Iamia sp. SCSIO 61187: one gene and its partner. The protein of the gene in region 1 interacts with the protein of each later gene in a pairwise test. Links are inferred from orthologs where the notes say so. Each region holds a gene or a part of one and is shown on either strand. Other genes may lie near its edges. The genes, in order: rpsL and rimP.

Evidence for each region.
Region 2: the proteins of rpsL (region 1) and rimP interact in binary tests that used the Escherichia coli proteins (3 or more experiments, as listed by UniProt). The link is inferred for Iamia sp. SCSIO 61187 from one-to-one orthologs.

Annotation. Positions count from the first base shown.
Region 1 is NZ_CP050948.1:708,078-717,838, reverse strand. Bases 3,387-6,302 are described here. They hold rpsL (30S ribosomal protein S12), read right to left. Parts: upstream 5,071-6,302; coding sequence 4,702-5,070; downstream 3,387-4,701. Other genes in these bases: tuf (elongation factor Tu), read right to left, coding at 5,430-6,302; rpsJ (30S ribosomal protein S10), read right to left, coding at 5,093-5,413; HC251_RS03365 (ATP-dependent DNA ligase), read left to right, coding at 3,387-4,451. Also shown: rplB (50S ribosomal protein L2), read right to left, coding at 1-225; rplW (50S ribosomal protein L23), read right to left, coding at 237-527; rplD (50S ribosomal protein L4), read right to left, coding at 524-1,273; rplC (50S ribosomal protein L3), read right to left, coding at 1,273-1,923; HC251_RS03370 (VOC family protein), read right to left, coding at 2,233-2,634; more of HC251_RS03365, read left to right, coding at 2,901-3,386; more of tuf, read right to left, coding at 6,303-6,617; fusA (elongation factor G), read right to left, coding at 6,676-8,757; rpsG (30S ribosomal protein S7), read right to left, coding at 8,910-9,383; HC251_RS03335 (TetR/AcrR family transcriptional regulator), read right to left, coding at 9,566-9,761. UniProt on the Escherichia coli protein: With S4 and S5 plays an important role in translational accuracy. Interacts with and stabilizes bases of the 16S rRNA that are involved in tRNA selection in the A site and with the mRNA backbone.
Region 2 is NZ_CP050948.1:1,982,290-1,991,967, reverse strand. The notes cover bases 1-2,833. They hold rimP (ribosome maturation factor RimP), read right to left. Parts: upstream 1,757-2,833; coding sequence 1,244-1,756; downstream 1-1,243. Other genes in these bases: HC251_RS09595 (SDR family NAD(P)-dependent oxidoreductase), read left to right, coding at 1,942-2,833; nusA (transcription termination factor NusA), read right to left, coding at 1-1,247. In the rest of the region: more of HC251_RS09595, read left to right, coding at 2,834-2,901; HC251_RS09590 (DUF4214 domain-containing protein), read right to left, coding at 3,007-6,309; proS (proline--tRNA ligase), read right to left, coding at 6,438-7,850; HC251_RS09580 (alpha-ketoglutarate-dependent dioxygenase AlkB), read left to right, coding at 7,925-8,596; HC251_RS09575 (PGPGW domain-containing protein), read left to right, coding at 8,604-9,020; HC251_RS09570 (FAD-binding protein), read right to left, coding at 9,037-9,678.

The DNA of each region.
Region 1 (9,761 bases):
CGGCACGCCGTCCTTGGTGCGCTTGAAGTCGATCTGGCGGTACTGGCGCTTGTGGCCACCGCCCTTGTGGCGAGCGGTCTTGTGGCCGCCGTTGTTGCGGCCACCGGTCTTGGGCTTCGGACCGACCAGCGACTTCTCGGGCGTCGTCTTGGTGATCTCGGAGAAGTCCGAGACGGTCTGGAACCGGCGGCCGGCGCTGGTGGGCTTGCGCTTGCGAAGTGCCATCAGGGTCCTCCTCAGCTCTCGAACAGGTCGATCGAGTCACCGTCGGCGAGGGTGACGATGGCCCGCTTGGTGGAGGCCTTGGACCCGACCTTGCCGGTGCGGCGGTTCCGGGTCTTCTTGCCCTGGCGGTTGAGCGTGTTCACCCGGGTGACGGTGACGCCGAAGATCGACGCCACGGCGTCGCTGATCTCGGGCTTCGAGGCCGTCGGGTGGACGATGAACGTGTACTGGTTGGACTCGAGCAGGGCGTAGGACTTCTCGCTCACGACCGGCTTGAGGATCACCTGGCGGGGGTCCTTCACGACTCGTCCTCCGAGTCCTCGTCGTTGGCCGCCTCGACGACGGCATCGGTGTCGGGCACGGTGACCGGGACCGAGGCCCGCTCGCCGGGGGCGCCGCCACGGTGGCCGGCCGGCGTCGGGGCCGGGCCCCGGGAGACGCTGGTGTCGGCCGGGACGGTGCCCGGGGTGAAGACGACCCAGTCGCTGACCAGGACGTCGTAGGCGTTCAGCTCGCCGGGCACGATGATGTGGACGTCGGTGAGGTTCCGGAAGCTCTTCCAGGTGGCGACGTCGTCGGCCGCCAGGACCAGGAGGACCTTGCCCTCGACGCCGATGTCGGCGAGCGCCCGGGCGGCCTGCTTGGTGCCGGGGGCGTCGAAGCCGAAGTCGACGACCTTGACCTTGCCGTCGGCGGCCCGGTCGGAGAGCGCCGAGCGCAGGGCCAGGCGGACCATCTTCTTCGGCGTGCGCTGGCTGTAGCTGCGGGGCTTCGGGCCGAGGGCCACGCCGCCGCCGGACCACTGCGGGCTGCGGATCGAGCCCTGGCGGGCCCGGCCGGTGCCCTTCTGCTTCCAGGGCTTGGCGCCGCCACCGGCCACCTCGGCCCGGGTCTTGGTCGACTGGGTGCCGGCCCGGCGGGCGGCCAGCTGGGCGGTGACGACCTGGTGCAGCACGGGCCCGTTGGGCTCGATGCCGAACACGGCGTCGTCGAGGTCGGTGGTGTCGGTCTTCTTGCCCGAGGCGTCGAGCACGTCGATCTTGGCCATCAGGCGTCCTTCCCGGCGGCCTTGGCCGCGTTGCGGACGAGCACCAGGCCGCCCTTGGGGCCGGGCACGGCGCCCTTGATGAGGAGGAGGTTGCGGTCGGTGTCGGCCCGGACGACCTCGAGGTTCATGGTGGTGACCTTCTCGCCACCGGTGCGGCCGGCCATGCGCTGGCCCTTGAACACCCGGGACGGCGTGGCGCAGGCGCCGATGGCGCCGGGCGCACGGTGGACCCGGTGGGCGCCGTGGCTGGCCCGCTGGCCGGCGAAGCCGTGGCGCTTCATGACGCCGGCGAAGCCCTTGCCCTTGCTGACGGCGGTGACGTCGATCAGCCCGCCCTCGGCGAGGATGTCGACGCCCAGCGTCTGGCCGACGGTGTACTCCGACACGTCGTCGAGGCGGAGCTCGACCAGGCGGGGCCCGGGCTCGACGTCGGCCGTGGCGAACTGGCCGGCCACCGGCTTGGTGAGCTTGGAGGCCTTCTTCTGGCCGAACGTGACCTGGAGGGCGGTGTAGCCGTCGCGCTCCTGGGTCTTGATCTTGACCACGCGGACCGGCTCGACCTGCAGGACGGTGACCGGGACGACGTTGCGATCGTCGTCCCAGATCTGCGTCATGCCGAGCTTGGACCCGACGATCGCTTTGGTTGCCATGTCTCTCTTCTCTCGCGGAGGAACGGAAGGTCCGTTCACGCGGACGCTCCGCTCGGGCGGGCCCGGCGGAGCGTGTCTCGGTTGTGCCACGGGGTTCCCTCGCTCGAGAGGGCGTCCGTGGACGTCGATTCAGCGCGCTCGGTACCGAACCTCTGGGGTCCCGTGCACGAGGGAGCCACTGTAGCGAGCCCCGCCCGGGGCTCCAAGCCCAGGTCCCCCACCGTGTCGGGCGGTGGTGCTATGACCCGGTCCTCACTCCGTTCGGACCGTGATCACGTCCTCCGACCCCACCCACCGCCCTGGAGGCCCTCACTCCGTTCGGACCGTCACCATCCAGAGGTGGCCGTCGGGGTCGGCGAGCAGACCCGAGTAGCCCCACCCGGTGGACGCCGGCTCGACCAGGACCTGGCCGCCGGCGGCCCGGGCCCGCTCGACGGCGGCGTCGACCTCGGCCTCGGTGGCCACGGCCCAGCTGAGCTGGCACTCGCTGGTGCCCGGCACCGCCGTCTCGTGGGGCGCGGTGACCCACCCGAACCCGCCCCGGGGGATCAGCACCAGGTGCACGTCGTCCCCCAGGACCAGGCGGAGGGGCTCGGGCACCCCGTCGTCGGCCGGTGCGCCCACGGCCTCGAGGCCCAGGCCCTCGGTGTAGAAGGCGAACGCGCGGCGGCGGTCCTCGATGGGCAGGCTGATGACGAACGGGCGGGGCATGGTCTCTCCTGGGGCTGCGGTCACCTCTTCGACCGGCGGGCCGCCCGAGGCTCATCGGCCCTCGGAGACGAGGCCCCGTTCCTGGTACCGATCGCGGCCCCACAGGCCCGGATCCGTACCCAGGACGAGCCCACACCAGCGTCTCGCCGTTCCTGGTACCGATCGTGGCCCCACGGGCCCGGGATCCGTACCGAGAACCGTGGTCGCCGCCGACGCCGCCTCGGGATGCGGGCGTCCCGGGCGGGGTGACCGGCCACACTGACGGGGTGTCGCTCGACGTCGCCACCCCCACCCCGTTCGCCGCCGTGGTGGCCACGTCGGCCACCGTGGCCGCCACGTCGTCCCGCACGGCCAAGCGCGACGCCATCGCCGCGCTGCTCCGCGAGCTCCGGCCCGACGAGATCGCCGTCGCCGTCGGGTTCCTCACCGGGGCGCCGCTCCAGGGGCGGATCGGCGTCGGCTGGCGGACCCTCCAGGCGGCGGCCCAGCCGCCGGCCGACGGGCCCACGCTCACGGTGCTCGAGGTCGACGCCGTCCTGACCGCCCTGGCCGGGCTCGGGGGCACCGGGTCCGGAACCGAGCGGCGGCGCCTCCTGGCGGACCTGCTGGGGCGGGCCACGGACGACGAGGCCGCGTTCCTCTTCGGCCTGGTCGGGGGCGAGCTGCGACAGGGCGCCCTGGCCGGGGTGATGGCCGACGCCGTGGCCCGGGCGGCCGAGGTGCCGACCCCGGTGGTGCGCCGGGCGGCCATGCTCGGCGGCGACCTGCCCGCCATCGCCCACGTCGCCCTCACCGCCGGGGCCGACGGCCTCGCCGCCGTGGGCCTGGAGCTGGGGCGCCCGGTGCAGCCGATGCTCGCCTCCACCGCCGAGTCGGTCGCCGGTGCCGTCGAGGACCTGGGCGACGCGGTGGTCGACTGGAAGCTGGACGGCATCCGCATCCAGGTCCACCGGGACGGCGACGACGTGCGGGTCTGGACCCGCAACCTCAACGAGATCACGGGGCGCCTGCCCGAGGTGATCGCCCTGGTGCGCGCCCTCCCGGCGGACCGCCTGGTCCTCGACGGCGAGGCCCTGGTGGTCGACGAGGCCCTGCGCCCGGTCCTGTTCCAGGACACCGCCAGCCGGATCGGGGCCGAGGGTGGGCCGGCTCCGACCGCGGTCCGGCCCTGGTTCTTCGACCTCGTCCACCGCGACGGAACCGACCTGGTCGACGCCCCCCTCCACGAGCGACGGGCGGCCTTGGCCGAGGTGGCCGGCGAGTGGCAGATCCCGGGCACCCGCACGTCGGACCCGGCCGCCGCCGCTGCCGTCCTCGACGACGCCCTGGCCGCCGGGCATGAGGGGGTGGTCGTGAAGGGGGCGTCGACGCCGTACGAGGCCGGCCGCCGGGGCAAGGCGTGGCGCAAGGTGAAGCCGGTCCACACCCTGGACCTCGTCGTGCTGGCCGCCGAGTGGGGCCACGGCCGGCGCCGGGGCTGGCTCTCGAACCTCCACCTCGGCGCCCGCGGCGAGGGCGACGCCGGCCTCGTCATGGTGGGCAAGACGTTCAAGGGCATGACCGACGAGGTGCTGGCGTGGCAGACGCAGGCCCTCCAGGCGATCGCCACCGGCGACGAGCGCACCGACGAGGCGCACATCGTGCACGTGCGACCCGAGCTGGTGGTCGAGGTGGCGGTCGACGGGGTCCAGCGGTCGACCCGCTACGCCGGTGGCGTCGCCCTCCGGTTCGCCCGCCTCGTCCGCTACCGCCCGGACAAGGACCCGGCCGACGCCGACACGCTCCGGGCGGTCCGGGCCCTCGGCCTCAGGGACTGATCGGCCCGCTCCCGAACCAGAGTCGGATCCGGCGCTCCCGGGCGTCGGGGGGCGGCCCCCGCCGCCGGTCCCGCGACGGTGTCGGCGTCGTCGCACTCGACCACTCGACCGTCGGGCAGGTCGTCCGGGCCCCCGATCGCCGGCTGAGGCAGGGTGGCCCGGACGCGACGAAGGCCCGCCCGGAGGCAGGCCTTCATCGTGCTGCTCGAGGAGGAGATCGAGCGGAGCGAGATCTCCGACGAGAGAGGGGCTAGCCCTTCTTGGTGCCGTAGCGGCTGCGGGCGTTGGCCCGGTTGGGCACGGCGTTGGCGTCGAGGGCGCCCCGGATGATCTTGTAGTTCACACCCGAGAGGTCCCAGCGGCGGGCGCCCTGGATGAGCACCATGGAGTGCTCCTGCAGGTTGTGGCCCTCGCCGGGGATGTAGGCGGTGACCGTCTGGCCGGTGCTGAGCCGCACCCGGGCCACCTTGCGGAGGGCCGAGTTGGGCTTGCGGGGCGTCACCGTGGTGACGCGGGTGCACACGCCGCGGAGCTGGGGGTGCCCCGACAGGGCCGGGGTCTTGCTCTTCTTGCGACGGGCCTTCCGCGGCTTGCGGATGAGCTGGTTCGTGGTGGGCATGGTGCTGGCCTTCCGATCCCGGCTACGCCGTCTGGATCTTGATCTCGATGTCGACGCCCGCCGGCAGCTCGAGCCGCTGGAGGGAGTCGACGGTCTTCGGCGAGGGCTCGAGGATGTCGAGGAGGCGCTTGTGGATGCGCATCTCGAAGTGCTCCCGGGAGTCCTTGTACTTGTGGGGCGAACGGATCACGGTGTAGCGGTGCTTCTCGGTCGGGAGGGGCACCGGTCCACGGACGGTCGCCTGGGTGCGGAGCACCGTCTCGACGATCTTCTTGGTGGACTGGTCGATGATCTCGTGGTCGTACGCCTTGAGGCGGATCCGGATCTTCTGGGAGTCGGCCATGTGTGGGGTCTCAGCTCTACTTGGTGATCTTGGTGACGCGGCCGGAGCCGACGGTGCGTCCACCCTCGCGGATGGCGAAGCGGAGGCCCTCTTCCATGGCGATGGGGTGGATGAGCTCGACGCTCATGGAGGTGTTGTCGCCGGGCATGGCCATCTCGGTCCCCTCCGGCAAGGTGATGGTGCCGGTGATGTCGGTGGTCCGGAAGAAGAACTGGGGCCGGTAGTTGTTGAAGAACGGCTTGTGCCGGCCGCCCTCGTCCTTGGTCAGCACGTACACCTCGCCCTCGAAGTCCGAGTGCGGCGTGATGCTGCCCGGCTTGGCCAGGACCTGACCCCGCTCGACGTCTTCCTTCTTCGTGCCCCGCAACAGAGCGCCGATGTTGTCACCGGCCTGGCCCTGGTCGAGGAGCTTGCGGAACATCTCCACCCCGGTGCAGGTCGTCTTCTGGGTGTCACGGATCCCGACGATCTCGATCTCGTCACCGGTGTGGATCGCCCCCTGCTCGACCTTGCCGGTCACCACCGTCCCACGCCCGGTGATCGAGAACACATCCTCGATCGGCATCAAGAACGGCTTGTCGATGTCACGGGTCGGCTCGGGCACGAAGCTGTCGACCGCGTCCATCAGCTCCATCACCTGAGCAGCCGCATCAGCATCGCCCTCGAGGGCCTTGAGCGCCGAGACCCGGACCACCGGAGTGTCATCACCGGGGAACTCGTACTCGGTCAACAGCTCACGGACCTCCATGTCGACGAGCTCCAACAGCTCCTCGTCATCGACCATGTCGACCTTGTTCAACGCCACCACGATCGAGGGCACCCCGACCTGACGGGCCAACAGCACGTGCTCCCGGGTCTGGGGCATCGGACCATCGGTCGCCGCCACCACCAAGATCGCCCCGTCGACCTGAGCCGCACCGGTGATCATGTTCTTGATGTAGTCAGCGTGACCCGGCATGTCGACATGGGCGTAGTGACGGTTCGCCGTCTCGTACTCCACATGCGAGATGTTGATCGTGATCCCCCGCTGACGCTCCTCAGGAGCCTTGTCGATCATGTCGAACGGGGTGAAGGCCGTGGTCGGGTCGGCCTCGTGCAACGTCTTGGTGATCGCCGCAGTGAGGGTGGTCTTGCCGTGGTCGATGTGACCCATCGTCCCGATGTTCAGGTGCGGCTTGGACCGGTCGAACTTCTCCTTGGCCATTCTCGTTCTTTCCTCAGGTGTCTTGACAGTGGACTTGCAGGTACGGGACGTGCGGGGGCTACTCGCCCCGGATGCGCTTGACGATCTCTTCCTGGACGGAAGCCGGCGTCTGCTGGTACGAGTCGAACTGCATCGTGTACGTGGCCCGACCCTGGGTCCGCGAACGCAGGTCGGTAGCGTAACCGAACATCTCCGACAGGGGCACGGTGGCGTTGACCACCTGGCTGTTGCCGCGCTGCTCCATGCCGCCGATCTTCCCTCGACGGGAGGACAGGTCGCCGATGACGTCGCCCATGTAGTCCTCGGGGGTGACGACCTCGACCGACATGATCGGCTCGAGCAGGACGGGCTTGGCCTTGCGGGCCGCCTCGCGGAACCCCATGGTGCCGGCGATCTTGAACGCCATCTCCGAGGAGTCGACGTCGTGGGCCGAGCCGTCGACCAGGCGGGCCCGGACGTCGACGGTCGGGAACCCGGCGAGCACGCCGGTGGTCATGGCCGCCTGCATGCCGGCATCGACCGAGGGGATGAACTCCTTGGGGATGCGGCCGCCGGTGATCTTGTCCTCGAACTGGTAGCCGCCACCGGGGCCGGTGGGCTCGAGCTCGATGACGATGTGGGCGAACTGGCCCGAGCCACCGGTCTGCTTGACGTGCCGGTAGACGACCTTGCCGGTGTTCTCGGTGATGGTCTCGCGGTAGGCGACCTGCGGCTTGCCGACGGTGGCGTCGACGCTGAACTCCCGCAGCATGCGGTCGACCAGCACCTCGAGGTGCAGCTCGCCCATGCCGGAGATGACGGTCTCGCCGGTCTCCTCGTCGGAGCGGACCTGGAAGGTCGGGTCCTCCTCGGAGAGCGAGTAGAGGGCCTTGCCCATCTTGTCCTGGTCGGCCTTGGTCTTGGGCTCGACGGCGACGTGGATCACGGGCTCGGGGAACTCGAGGCTCTCGAGGATGACCGGGGCCTTCTCGTCGCACAGGGTGTCGCCGGTGCGGGTGTCCTTGAAGCCGATGCCGGCGACGATGTCGCCCACGCCGACGCTGTCGAGGTCCTCGCGGTTGTTGGCGTGCATGAGCAGCAGCCGGCCCACCCGCTCCTTCTTGGAGGTGCGGGTGTTGAGGACGGTGCCGCCCTTCTCCAGCGAGCCGGAGTAGACGCGGAAGTAGGTCAGCTTGCCGTGGGGGTCGGCCACGATCTTGAAGGCCAGGGCGGCGAAGGGCTCGTCGGCCGACGGCTTGCGCACGACCTCCTCGTTGCCCTTGGGCGACATGCCCTCGACCGGCGGGGTCTCGAGCGGCGACGGCAGGTAGTCGACGACGGCGTCGAGCAGCTGCTGGACGCCCTTGTTCTTGAACGCCGAGCCGAGCAGCACGGGGACGAGGCCGTCGTTGATCGTGGCGTTGCGGATGACGGCGCGGATCTCCGAGGGCGGGATCTCGGCCTCGTCGAGGATCTTCTCCATGAGGGCGTCGTCGTAGTTCGACAGGACGTCCATCAGCTCTTCGCGGTACTGGTCGGCCTGGTCCTGGAGGTCGGCCGGGATGTCGACGGCCTCGTAGGGCGAGTCCTTGTCGTCGCCCTTCCACTGGATCGCCTTCATCTCGACCAGGTCGACGATGCCGGAGAAGTTGCCCTCGCTGCCGATCGGGAGCTGGAGGATGGCGGTGGTGGCGCCGAGGCGGTCGACGATGGAGTCGGCCGCCTTGAAGAAGTCGGCGCCCAGGCGGTCGAGCTTGTTGACGAAGCACATCCGCGGGACGCGGTACTTGTCGGCCTGCTTCCAGACGGTCTCGGTCTGGGGCTCGACGCCGGCGACGCCGTCGAACACGGCGACGGCCCCGTCGAGGACGCGCAGGGAGCGCTCGACCTCGACGGTGAAGTCGACGTGGCCGGGCGTGTCGATGATGTTGATGCGGTGGTCGCGCCAGAAGGTGGTGGTGGCGGCCGAGGTGATGGTGATGCCGCGCTCTTGCTCCTGGGCCATGTGGTCCATGACCGCGCCGCCCTCGTGGACCTCACCGATCTTGTAGCTCTTGCCGGTGTAGTAGAGGATCCGCTCGGTCGTGGTCGTCTTGCCCGCGTCGATGTGGGCCATGATCCCGATGTTGCGGTAGCGATCGAGGGGGGCGGTCTTCGCCATCTTCTTCTCAGTTCGTAGGGCTGGGTGCTCGGGTGAGCGGGTTCAGGGAGCGGTGGGTTGTCGCGGGCCGGGGCCGGACATGCGACGACCGGGCGGCGGCTGAGCCGGGCCCGGTCGCACGCTGGCCGGGGTGACCCCCGGTCGTCAGGGGCCTACCAGCGGTAGTGGGCGAACGCCTTGTTCGACTCGGCCATCTTGTGCATGTCCTCGCGGCGCTTCACGGCCGCGCCGATGCCGTTGGAGGCATCGAGGATCTCGTTGGCGAGGCGCTCGGACATGGTCTTCTCGCGGCGCTGGCGGGCGTAGCCGACGAGCCAGCGGATGGCGAGGGCGGTGGCCCGGCGGGGCCGGACCTCGATCGGCACCTGGTAGGTGGCGCCACCGACGCGGCGGCTCTTGACCTCGAGCGACGGTCGGATGTTGTCGATGGCCTTCTTGACGACACCGAGCACGTCGTCGGTGCCGGACTTGCTCTCGACGATGCCCAGCGCGTCGTACACGATGCGCTCGGCCAGCGAGCGCTTGCCGCGCTGCATGATCTTGTTCACCAGCTGGGTGACCAGCACGGAGTGGTGGACGGGATCGGGCGTGAGCTCACGGCGGGGCGCGGGACCCTTGCGGGGCATGGTTCAGACTTCCTTGTCAGCGCCGCACGGCGGCAGGGTGGGGAGCACGCGTCGACCTCGGATGCGCAGGCGAGTGGAGCCCGGGACGATCCGCCCCTGGGCCGGCTGACCATGCTACGGGCGCACCCCTCCGACCATCAACTCCGGTCAGCAGGGGCGGAGGCGATCCGGGGCGGGCTCCGTCAGTCCGGGTCGGGGGCGATCGGCCCGGTCGCGGCCAGGCGACGGACGTGGTCGGTGGCCCAGGTGTGGTCCGCCGGGCCCATCCCCCACCCCCGGACGAGGTCGCTCCAGGCGGTGCGGGTGAGCCGCCGGTGGTCGAAGGCGTCGCCGTCGAGGTGGCGGAGGTGGTCGGTGAGCAGGACGCCGAGCAGCGCC
Region 2 (9,678 bases), 1.3 Mb from region 1 along the record:
GGGACCTCGACGGCCTCCTCGACGTCGGCCTCGGCCGCCTCCTCGCCGCTCACCGCGGACTCGTCCCCGCTGACCTCGGGGTCGACGCTGACCTCCTCGGTCGCGCCCTCCCCCGCGGCCTCGGCCTCGATCGCCTCGGTGGCCTCGGCCCAGGCCTCGGCCGACAGGGCCTCGCTGCCGTCGGCCGGCTGCCAGACCTGCTCGCCGGTCTTGGCGTCGGTGACCCACTCGCCCTCGGCCCAGTCCTGGTTGGCGTAGGCCTCCTCCTCGGCCAGCTGCGTCTCGCTCTTGATGTCGACGCGCCAGCCCGACAGGCGGGCGGCGAGGCGGGCGTTCTGCCCCTCCTTGCCGATGGCCAGCGAGAGCTGGAAGTCCGGGACGATGACGGTGGCGGTGCCGGTGTCGTAGTCGAGGCGGACCTCCTTCACCTTGGCCGGGGCCAGGGCCTTGGCCACCAGGTCCTCGGGGACGTCGGTGAAGGGGACGATGTCGATCTTCTCGCCGTTGAGCTCGTTGACGACCATCCGGACGCGGGCGCCACGGGCGCCGACGCAGGCACCGACGGGGTCGACGTTGGTGTCGTTCGACCAGACCGCGATCTTGGTCCGGTGCCCGGGCTCGCGGGCGCAGGCCTTGATCTCGACGATGCCCTCGGCGATCTCGGGCACCTCCATCTCGAAGAGGCGCTTGATGAGGCCCGGGTGGGTGCGGCTGACGACGATCTGCGGGCCCTTGGCGGTCTTGCGGACCTCGACGATGTAGGCCTTGAGGCGGGAGTTCGCCTGGGGGCGCTCGTGGGGGACCTGCTCGGCCTGGGGCAGCAGGGCCTCGACGCCGCGGTTCAGCTCGAGGAGCGTGTACCGGGAGTCGCCCTGCTGGATGATGCCGGTGACGATGTCGCCCTCGCGGCCGGAGTACTCCTCGTACTTCATCTCCCGGTCGACCTCGCGCAGGCGCTGGTTCATCACCTGGCGGGCCGTCTGGGCCGCGATGCGGCCGAAGTCGGGCGGGGTCACGTCGACGACGTCGCCGAAGGGCTCGCCGTCCTCGTCGAGGTCCTGGGACCAGACCCGGATGTCGAAGGTGTCGGGGTCGATCGTGACCCAGGCGTAGTCCTTGGCCCCCGGCATCTTGGCGTAGGCCATCTCCATGGCGTCGGCCAACGCCCCCATCAGGGTGTCGAGCGTGATGCCGCGGTCCGCGGCCAGGGCCTGGAGGGCCTCCATCATGTCCAGCTCGCGACTCATGGCTGCTTTGCCTTCTTCCTGGGGGGTCGTGTCTTGTCGTTCTTCTTCGGCGGGGCCGCGTCCCAGACGAAGACCGTGCGGGCCTTGTCGACCTGGTCGTGGCGGAGGGCCACCGGCTCGCCGCCGTCGTCGGGCTCGACGGTGATGCCGTCGTCGTCGGCCGCCACGAGGGTCCCCTGGAACCGGCGGGGACCTCCCTCGGCCCGGTTGCTGCTGCGGATGCTGACCAGCTCGCCCACGGCGCGCTGGAAGTGCAGGGGGGTGCGGAGCTTGCGCTCGAGCCCCGGGCTCGACACCTCGAGGGTGTAGCGGCCGGGGATGGGGTCGTCCTCGTCGAGGAGGCGGGAGATCTGGCGGGTGACCGTGGTGAGGGCGCCGACGGGCAGACCGCCCTCCTGGTCGACGGTGATCCGCAGGACCCCGCTCTCGAGCTCGATGTCGAAGAGCTCGAGGCCGGCGGCGGTGCAGACGGGCTCGACGAGTGCCTGCACGGTGTCGATGACGGTCACGGTTCCACCTCCTCGTCGTCCAGAGAAAAGGCGTGGGCCGGAGCCCACGCCTCGTCAAGCGTCCCACCCTGCTGGGTGAGGCCCGACAGCATAGCGGTGGAACCCCGCCGACGGCCCGGCGACCCCCGGGAGCAGGGCCGGCGCCGGGACCCATCCCCGTGCCGGGTGGCGTCGAACCGCACCCGATGCCGACACCCGCTCCCCTCGCCCGCGCCGTCGACCTCGCCCTCGAGGCCACCGTCGTCCCCAGCTTCAGCCGGATCGGGATCGCCGTCCGCTCCCGGCTGGAGCGGTGGCAGCCGCCGCCCGGCGAGGCCCTGGCCGGCCAGGTCGCCGTCGTCACCGGCGGGACCTCCGGCCTCGGACGGGCGACGGCCGAGGCCCTCGCCGGGCTGGGCGCGTCCATCGACGTCGTCGGGCGCGACGCCGGGCGCGGGGCTGACGTCGTCGACGCCATCGAGGCGACGGGTGGGCGGGCGACGTTCCGGGCCGCGGACGTCGGCGACACCGACGCCGTCGACGCCCTGGCCGCGTCGCTCGTCGAGGTCCACGGGCGCATCGACGTCATCGTCCACGCCGCCGGGGCCATCACGCCGGAGAGGCGGGAGACGCCACAGGGCCTCGAGGCGATCTGGGCGTCGATGGTGGTCGGTCCCCGGCTCCTGACCCGGCGCCTCGCCACCGACCTCGCCGACGGCCTGGGCCGGGCCGTCTGGGTCACCTCGGGGGGGATGTACCTCCAGGCCGTGGACCTCGACGACACCGGCTGGGAGGCGCGGCCCTGGGACGGGGTCCGGGCCTACGCCCAGGCCAAGCGGGCCCAGGTCGACCTGGTGGCGGAGGCCACGCGGCGCGGCGAGGCGCCCCTCCAGGTCGCGGTCCACCCCGGGTGGGCGGCCACACCGGGCGTGACCGACGCCCTGCCCGGCTTCGACCGGGTGATGGGCCCGATCCTCCGCTCCCCCTCCGAGGGGGCCGACTCGCTGGTCTGGACGGCGGCGGCGCCGGCGGGCGATCTCGTGCCGGGCGCGCTCTACCACGACCGCCGGGTCCGGGGCACCGTGCGCTGGCCGGGCACCGCCACCGCCCCGGACGACCGGGCCCGCCTCCTCGCCCTCGTCGACCGCCAGACCGCCCGGGTCTGAGCCCGGACGCGGTCCGGGCGACCACCTCTCCACCAGCCGCGGTGGTCGGGTGGTCGCCCGGACCCTCAGGTTGCCAGGCGCCGGGCCCGGCCGACGATCTCGCCGCTACGGCGTGGCCCCGACCCTCTCGGCGTACTCGGCGGAGGTGAGGATCTCGTCGATGACCTCGAGGCGGCCGGCGAGGGTGCCGACCCGGGCCTCGGCCGAGTCGAGCTCCGCCGGGGTGGGGTCGCGGTCCAGCAGGCCGAAGACGATCTCGAGGGCGTCGACCATGGGCCGGGACAGGTCCCTGTGCTCCTGGCTCTCGGAGAACGAGACCATCATGTTGGCCCGGGTCAGACCGCGCTCGAGGCGGCCGATCCAGTAGGCCTCGCCCTCGGCGTCGGGCTCGCGCCCCAGCACGTTCTGGTACACCAGCTCGACGAACTCGGCGTCGTCCAGCGACCCGTAGGTGGTGCGGAACTCCTGCGAGGCGACGAAGAAGCGGGCCACCTGCCGGATGGTCAGCCCGGCGCGCATCCGCGCCGTCCAGTACTCGACCCCCGCCAGGTCCGCCGGCCGCCCGAGCACGGCGGCGTAGAGGCGGATCACCGGCGCCCGGGGCGGGTCGTAGGCGATGCGACGCAGGTTGTCGGCGAGGCGGGCCCGGGTGAGCGAGCCGTCCTGGAGGGACTCGGTGAACACCTCGAGCTCGCTGGGCGTGGGCGGGCGGCCCACGAAGTCGACGAACTGCTGGGTGACGAAGTCCTCGTCGCCGAGCTGCGGCACCGGCGGGGCCGGGAAGGCGAAGCGGGCGACGGACGGGTCGTGGTCGCTGACCCCCCGGCCGGTGACGGGCTGGTGCTCGGCGGCCCAGTCGGCGTTGACGTGGGCGACCCGCTGCTCGACCAGCTCGGCCAGCAGGGCGTCGTCGACGAGCTGCTGGTCGAGGGTCTGGGCCTGGCCCTCGAAGACGTAGGAGTAGGCCGCGGCCGGGGCCTCCTGCACCAGCACGTCCCACAGGCTGTTGAGCCCGGCGTCGTAGAGGGGCGCGAGCTGGTCGCTGGGCCCCTCCGGCGGCAGGATCGGGTCGTCGGGGCGGGGGAAGACGTTGAGGTCGCCGGCGACCATCACCCGGGCCTCGGGCACCTCGGCGGCGATGGCCTCCGAGATGGCGGCGGCGTAGGCCGCCTGCTCCCGTCGCTGGCCGACGCGCCGGTCGGGTCCGGACGAGAAGTGGTTGTTGATCACCCACAGGTCGACGGGCGTCCCCTCGCCGGCCGTCTCCGGGTAGACGAGGAAGCGACCGGTCTGGGCTGCCCGGGTGTACACGTTCGGGCCGTCGGTGCCGGTGCTGGTGTCGACGTCCTCGGGGAGGTCGGCGTTGAGGGCCTTCGGGTTCTCGACCTCGGCGTTGGACGGCAGCGGATCGTCGCGGTACTCGACGCCGGGGGTCGAGCCGAGCACGGGATCGTCGGCGCCGGGGGTGGCCAGCTCGACCCGGTCGACCCGGAAGAGGAAGGCGTTGTGGATGCCGCGGTCGTCGGCCCCGTCGCGGTCCGAGGCCACGTCGTACACGGCGCCGCCGTTCTCCTGGTCGTTCAGCATGAACGCCAGCTCCTGGACGGTGTCGGGCTTGCCGTCACCGCCGTCGCACGTGAGCGCGCCACCGGGCTCGGCCGAGCAGATGTCCTGGTCCTCGGCCTCCTGCACGGTGACGACGTCGGGCAGGTGGAGGTCGAAGGCGATCTGCTTCGCCAGGCCCACCAGGCGGTCCAGGTAGACCTGGTCGGTGGCCGGGACGTAGTCGAATGGCGGGCTGACACCGGGGCAGCCGGCGTTGTCGGTGAAGTCGCAGCCGTCGGTGGGGTCGTCGCGCCGGTCGTAGAGGTTCTCGACGTTGATGTTGCCGACGGAGTACTCGGTGGCCCGGTCGGGCGCCTGCGGGGCGGCGTTGGTGGACGGGTCGACGCCGTCGGTGAACGTCGGCGGGGTCGCCACCTCGATGCGGTACTTCTCGAACGAGTAGCTCAGGGCGCCGGTCACGGCGCCGTCCAGGGTGGCGAAGGTGCGGGCCGGGGGCAGCAGCACGGTGCTGTCGGCGGCAGCGGCCTTGACCCCCTGCGGGCCGATCAGCAGGCGCTGGCCGTTGCCGTCGTCGAACAGGCCGGGCTGGGCGTCGAGGGGGTGGGCGTCGCGGAAGGTCCGCCGGGCGAAGGGGTCCTCGCGGGCGACGAGGGGGTCGTCGCCGCGGATCATCCAGATCTCGGAGTCGGCCGAGCCCGGGAAGACCGAGCGGCCGCCGGTGACGCTGGCGCCGGCCGGGACCGTGACCTGCATGCCCTCGAGCCGCTCCCAGTAGACGCCGGCCTCGGTCGCGTCCTCGGGCGGGTCGGCCTCGACCGCGGCCGGGATCGGGTTGCCGCTGCTGTCGAGCACCACGTCGGTGACCGACGTGAGCTGGGTGGCGAAGAAGAACTCGCCGGCCTTGGCCGTGATGGTGACGGCGTCACCGACGGTCGGTGTGTAGCCGTCGACCGTCGGGCTGGACCCGGTGAAGACGAAGATCCCCTCGGAGGTGTCGGGGTCGGCGTCGACCTCGGCGTCCGGCGTCTGGATCCAGAAGCCGTGGTTGGAGCCGCCCGAGGAGGTCCGGGCCAGGCTCCGCTCGGTGACGACGCCGCTGGTGACGACCTCCTGGCCGGCGCCGTTGCCGCTGGCCGGGGCGAAGGGCGACCGGCTGGTCGGGCCGGTGGCGTCGCCCTGGATCTCCCCGATGGTGCGGATGTCGGGCGGGGGCGGCTCGGCGGTCTCGTCGCCGGGCTGGCCGACGCCGACGAAGGTGTCGCTCGGGAACCCGGCGAACTGCACTGACGGGTCGTAGGCGTCGGAGGTGTCGGTGTCGGCGGTCTCGTTGGCCGCGGCCCGACGGAGGGTGGCGTTCGCAGTGACGGTGTCACCGGCCCCCCACGCCGCGCCGGGGTCGACCCCGACCTGGCCGATGGAGTCGACCACCGTCCCCGGGTCACCGCCCTTGGTGAGCACCACGGCGTCGTCGCCGTTGAAGTTCACCGCTGACCCGCTGGTGACGTCGGCCACCGCCGTGAGGTCGGTGCTGGCACTGGTGTGGGCGATGACGAAGACGGCGCCGGCCGCGATGGTGCCCGTGAGGGGCGTGCTGGTGCCGGGCGCCGTGGCGCCGTTGGCGTAGATGCGCAGCGTGTACCCGCCGGCGGCCAGGTCGACCGGTGCCCCGGTCTTGTTCTCGATCTCGATCGCCTTGTTGTTGCTGCTGCCCTCGACGTACTCGGAGATCAGCAGGTCGGTGGCGACGGCGGCACCGGGCGACGGGGCCACCACGGACGAGCCGACCACGGCCAGGAGGAGGGCCAGCGCGCCGAGGGCGCGCCGCCGGAGGGAGAGGTGCACGGGGGATGCCGCCTTCGGGGGAACCGGTGGTGTGACGGCGGTCAGGCTGCCACACGCTCCCGCGCGCTGCTCGACCGCCGCGTCAACAGTTCGTCAACCTGGTCTGAACCCCGGATGGACGCCGCAGGTCAGTAGGAGCGGGCCACCGTGGCGATGCTCTCGGGGTCGTCGTCGCTGGTGGCGACGTCGCCCTCGGGGCTCTGCAGGCAGCGGACGGTGACGGCGTCGGCCTTGAGCCGGGCCAGGCCGTCGTCGTCGAGCGCCCCCCACGGGATCCGGGCGAACCCGGTGCGGGCCGCCTCCAGCGCCTCGTCGACGGTGGCCACCTCGACGGTGCGGTCGTCGCGCACCTGGCGAGCGGTGGCGAGCATGGCGTCCTGGATCTCGTCGAGCAGGGCGACCACGCGCTCGGGCAGGCCGCTCAGGGGCACGGTGCCCTTGCCCTGCTGGTCGCGGCGGACGAGGGTCGCCTGCTCGTCGGCGAGGTCGCGAGGGCCCAGCTCGAGGCGGACGGGGACGCCCTTGAGCTCCCAGGTGGTGGCCCGCCGACCGAAGCCGACGTCGGTGCGGGCGTCGACGGTGACGCGGACCCCTGCGGTGCGGAGGGCCTCGGCCAGCAGCTGGGCCCGCTCGGCCACGCCGTCGCCGTCGCGCACGACCAGCACGACGACCTGGATGGGCGCGACCCGGGGCGGGACCCGCAGCCCGGCATCGTCGCCGTGGGCCATGATCAGCCCGCCCATCATCCGGGTCGAGACGCCCCACGACGTGGTCCACGCCAGCTGCTGGGTGCCCTCGGCGTCCTGGTAGGCGATGTCGAACACCTTGGCGAAGTTCTGGCCCAGCTCGTGGCTGGTGCCCATCTGCAGGGCCTTGCCGTCGCCCATCATCGCCTCGCACGTCGTGGTGTTGATGGCCCCCGGGAAGCGCTCGTCGGGCGTCTTGCGGCCGACCAGGACCGGGATGGCCAGCTCCTTCACCATGAAGTCCTCGTAGACGTCGCGGAGGATCGTGTAGGCGTAGGCCGCGGCATCCCGCTGGTCGACGTGGGCGGTGTGGCCCTCCTGCCAGAGGAACTCGCTCGAGCGCAGGAACAACCGGGGCCGGAGCTCCCAGCGCACGATGTTGCACCACTGGTTGAGGAGCAGGGGCAGGTCGCGCCAGGAGTCGACCCACTTGGCCATGTACTCGCCGAAGATGGTCTCGGAGGTGGGCCGCACCACGAGCGGCTCCTCCAGCTCCTTGCCGCCACCCATGGTGACGACGGCCAGCTCGGGGGCGAAGCCCTCGACGTGCTCGGCCTCGCGGGTCAGGTAGCTCTGGGGGATCAGCGACGGGAACGAGACGTTCTCGGCCCCCGTCAGCTTGATGCGCTCGTCGACGGCCGCGACCATCCGCTCCCAGATGGCGAAGCCGTAGGGCCGGATGACCTGGGTGCCCCGGGCGGGGCCGTTGTCGCCGAGCTCGGCCTTGGCCACGACGTCCTGGTACCAGCGGGGGAAGTCGTCGGCCTGGGGCGTGAGGACGGGAGGCTTGGCCATGGCGGCGATGGTAGGTGAGGCGCGCCCGACCCCCTCCCACCGACCCGACGGCGAACACGTGTACGCTCTCGGTCATGCCCGTGGAGCTGACGTTCCAGCCCTCCCTGCTGGCGACCGGGGCCCCGGAGCCGGACGCGGACTTCGCCACCGCCGAGCGCATCGACCTGGGCGACGGGGCGTGGGTCGACCACGCGCCGGGCTGGCTCGCCGGCGCCGACGCCCTGTTCACCGAGCTGGTCGACACCGTCCGGTGGGGCCAGCGGGAGGTGGCGATGTACGGCAACCTGGTCACCGAGCCCCGCCTCTCGGCCTGGTGGGGCGACGAGGAGCAGCCCGAGCGTCGCCTCGAGGCGGCGCCGGCGGCGCTCGTCGCCCTCCTCCCCGTCCTCGACGCCCGCTACCAGCGCGGCTTCGACGCCATCGGGTGCAACCTCTACCGCGACGGCCGGGACTCGGTGGCCTGGCACGGCGATCGCTTCGAGCGGGAGCGCCCCGCCACCATCGTGGTGGTGCTGTCGCTGGGCTCGCCCCGCCGGTTCCTGCTCCGCCCCGCCGGCGGCGGGCCGTCCCGCGCCTTCGACCTCCTCTCCGGCGACCTGCTCGTCATGGGGGGCACCTGCCAGCACACCTGGCAGCACTGCGTCCCCAAGGTCGCCCGGGCCGGGCCGCGGATGAGCGCCACCTTCCGGCGCCGCATCCACCCGGCCGACATCCGCGGGCAGGTCGTGCCCGCCGGCGGGGCATGATGCCGGGGTGGCCGACGATCAGCTGACCGCCGAGGAACGACTCCGCCTGCGGGAGGAGCGGCGCGAGCGGTACCGCGCCGCCGCCGTCGACGCCGAGCGGGACACCGGCCGGCGGGAGCGCACGGTCGAGGAGGCCAAGCGCAACATCATCGTGCGCATGGCGATCATCGCCTTCGGCACGCTGGTGACGCTGGCCGGGCTGGGCATGCTGGTCCTGCCCGGGCCCGGCATCGTGGTGGTCATCGCCGGGCTCGGCATCCTCGCCACCGAGGTGTCGTGGGCCGAGCGGCTCCTCGCCTACGCCAAGAGGAAGGCCAACGTCGACTCGATCACCGACCAGCACCCGTGGGTCAAGCCGGTGTCGATCGTGCTCATGGTCCTCGGCGTCGCCGTCTCGGTGCTCTACGCCGTCGTCTGGCGCTAGCGGGCCCGACCCCCGCTCACAGGCCGAGACGGCGGCCGAGGTCGCTCTGGAGGACGGCGTCGGGGTCGACCCGGCGGCGCACCGCCCGCCACTCGTCGAGCCGCGGGTACATGACCGGCATGAGCTCGGGCCGCACCCGGGAGTCCTTGGCCAGGTAGATCCGACCGCCGGCCTCGACGACCTGGGCGTCGAGCCGGTCGAGGAGCGGGCCCAGCCCGTGGGCCGCCGCGGGGATGTCGAGCGACAGCGTCCAGCCCGGGATGGGGAACGACAACGGCCCCGGGTTGGCCGCCCCGAACCGCTTGAGCACACCGATCAGGGTCGGCACCTTGGCGGCGGCGAAGGCGTCGGCGATGTCGTGCAGCACGTCCTCGGCCCCGAACGGGACGACGATCTGCCACTGGAGGAAGCCCCGGGGGCCGTGGAGCCGGTTCCACTCGTCGATGCCGTCGAGCGGGTGGAAGAAGCGGGAGATGCTCTGGATCTCGTCGCTCCGCCGGCGGGGCGCCTTCCGGAACCAGGCCTCGTTGAACGCCTGGACGGTCCAGCGGTTCAGCAGCCCGCCGGGGACGATGGGCGGCACCGTGGCCAGCGCCTGCGGGCCGAAGGCGAGCGGCTCGCGCCGCGACGGCGCCGGCAGCTCGTCGACCTCGGCGAA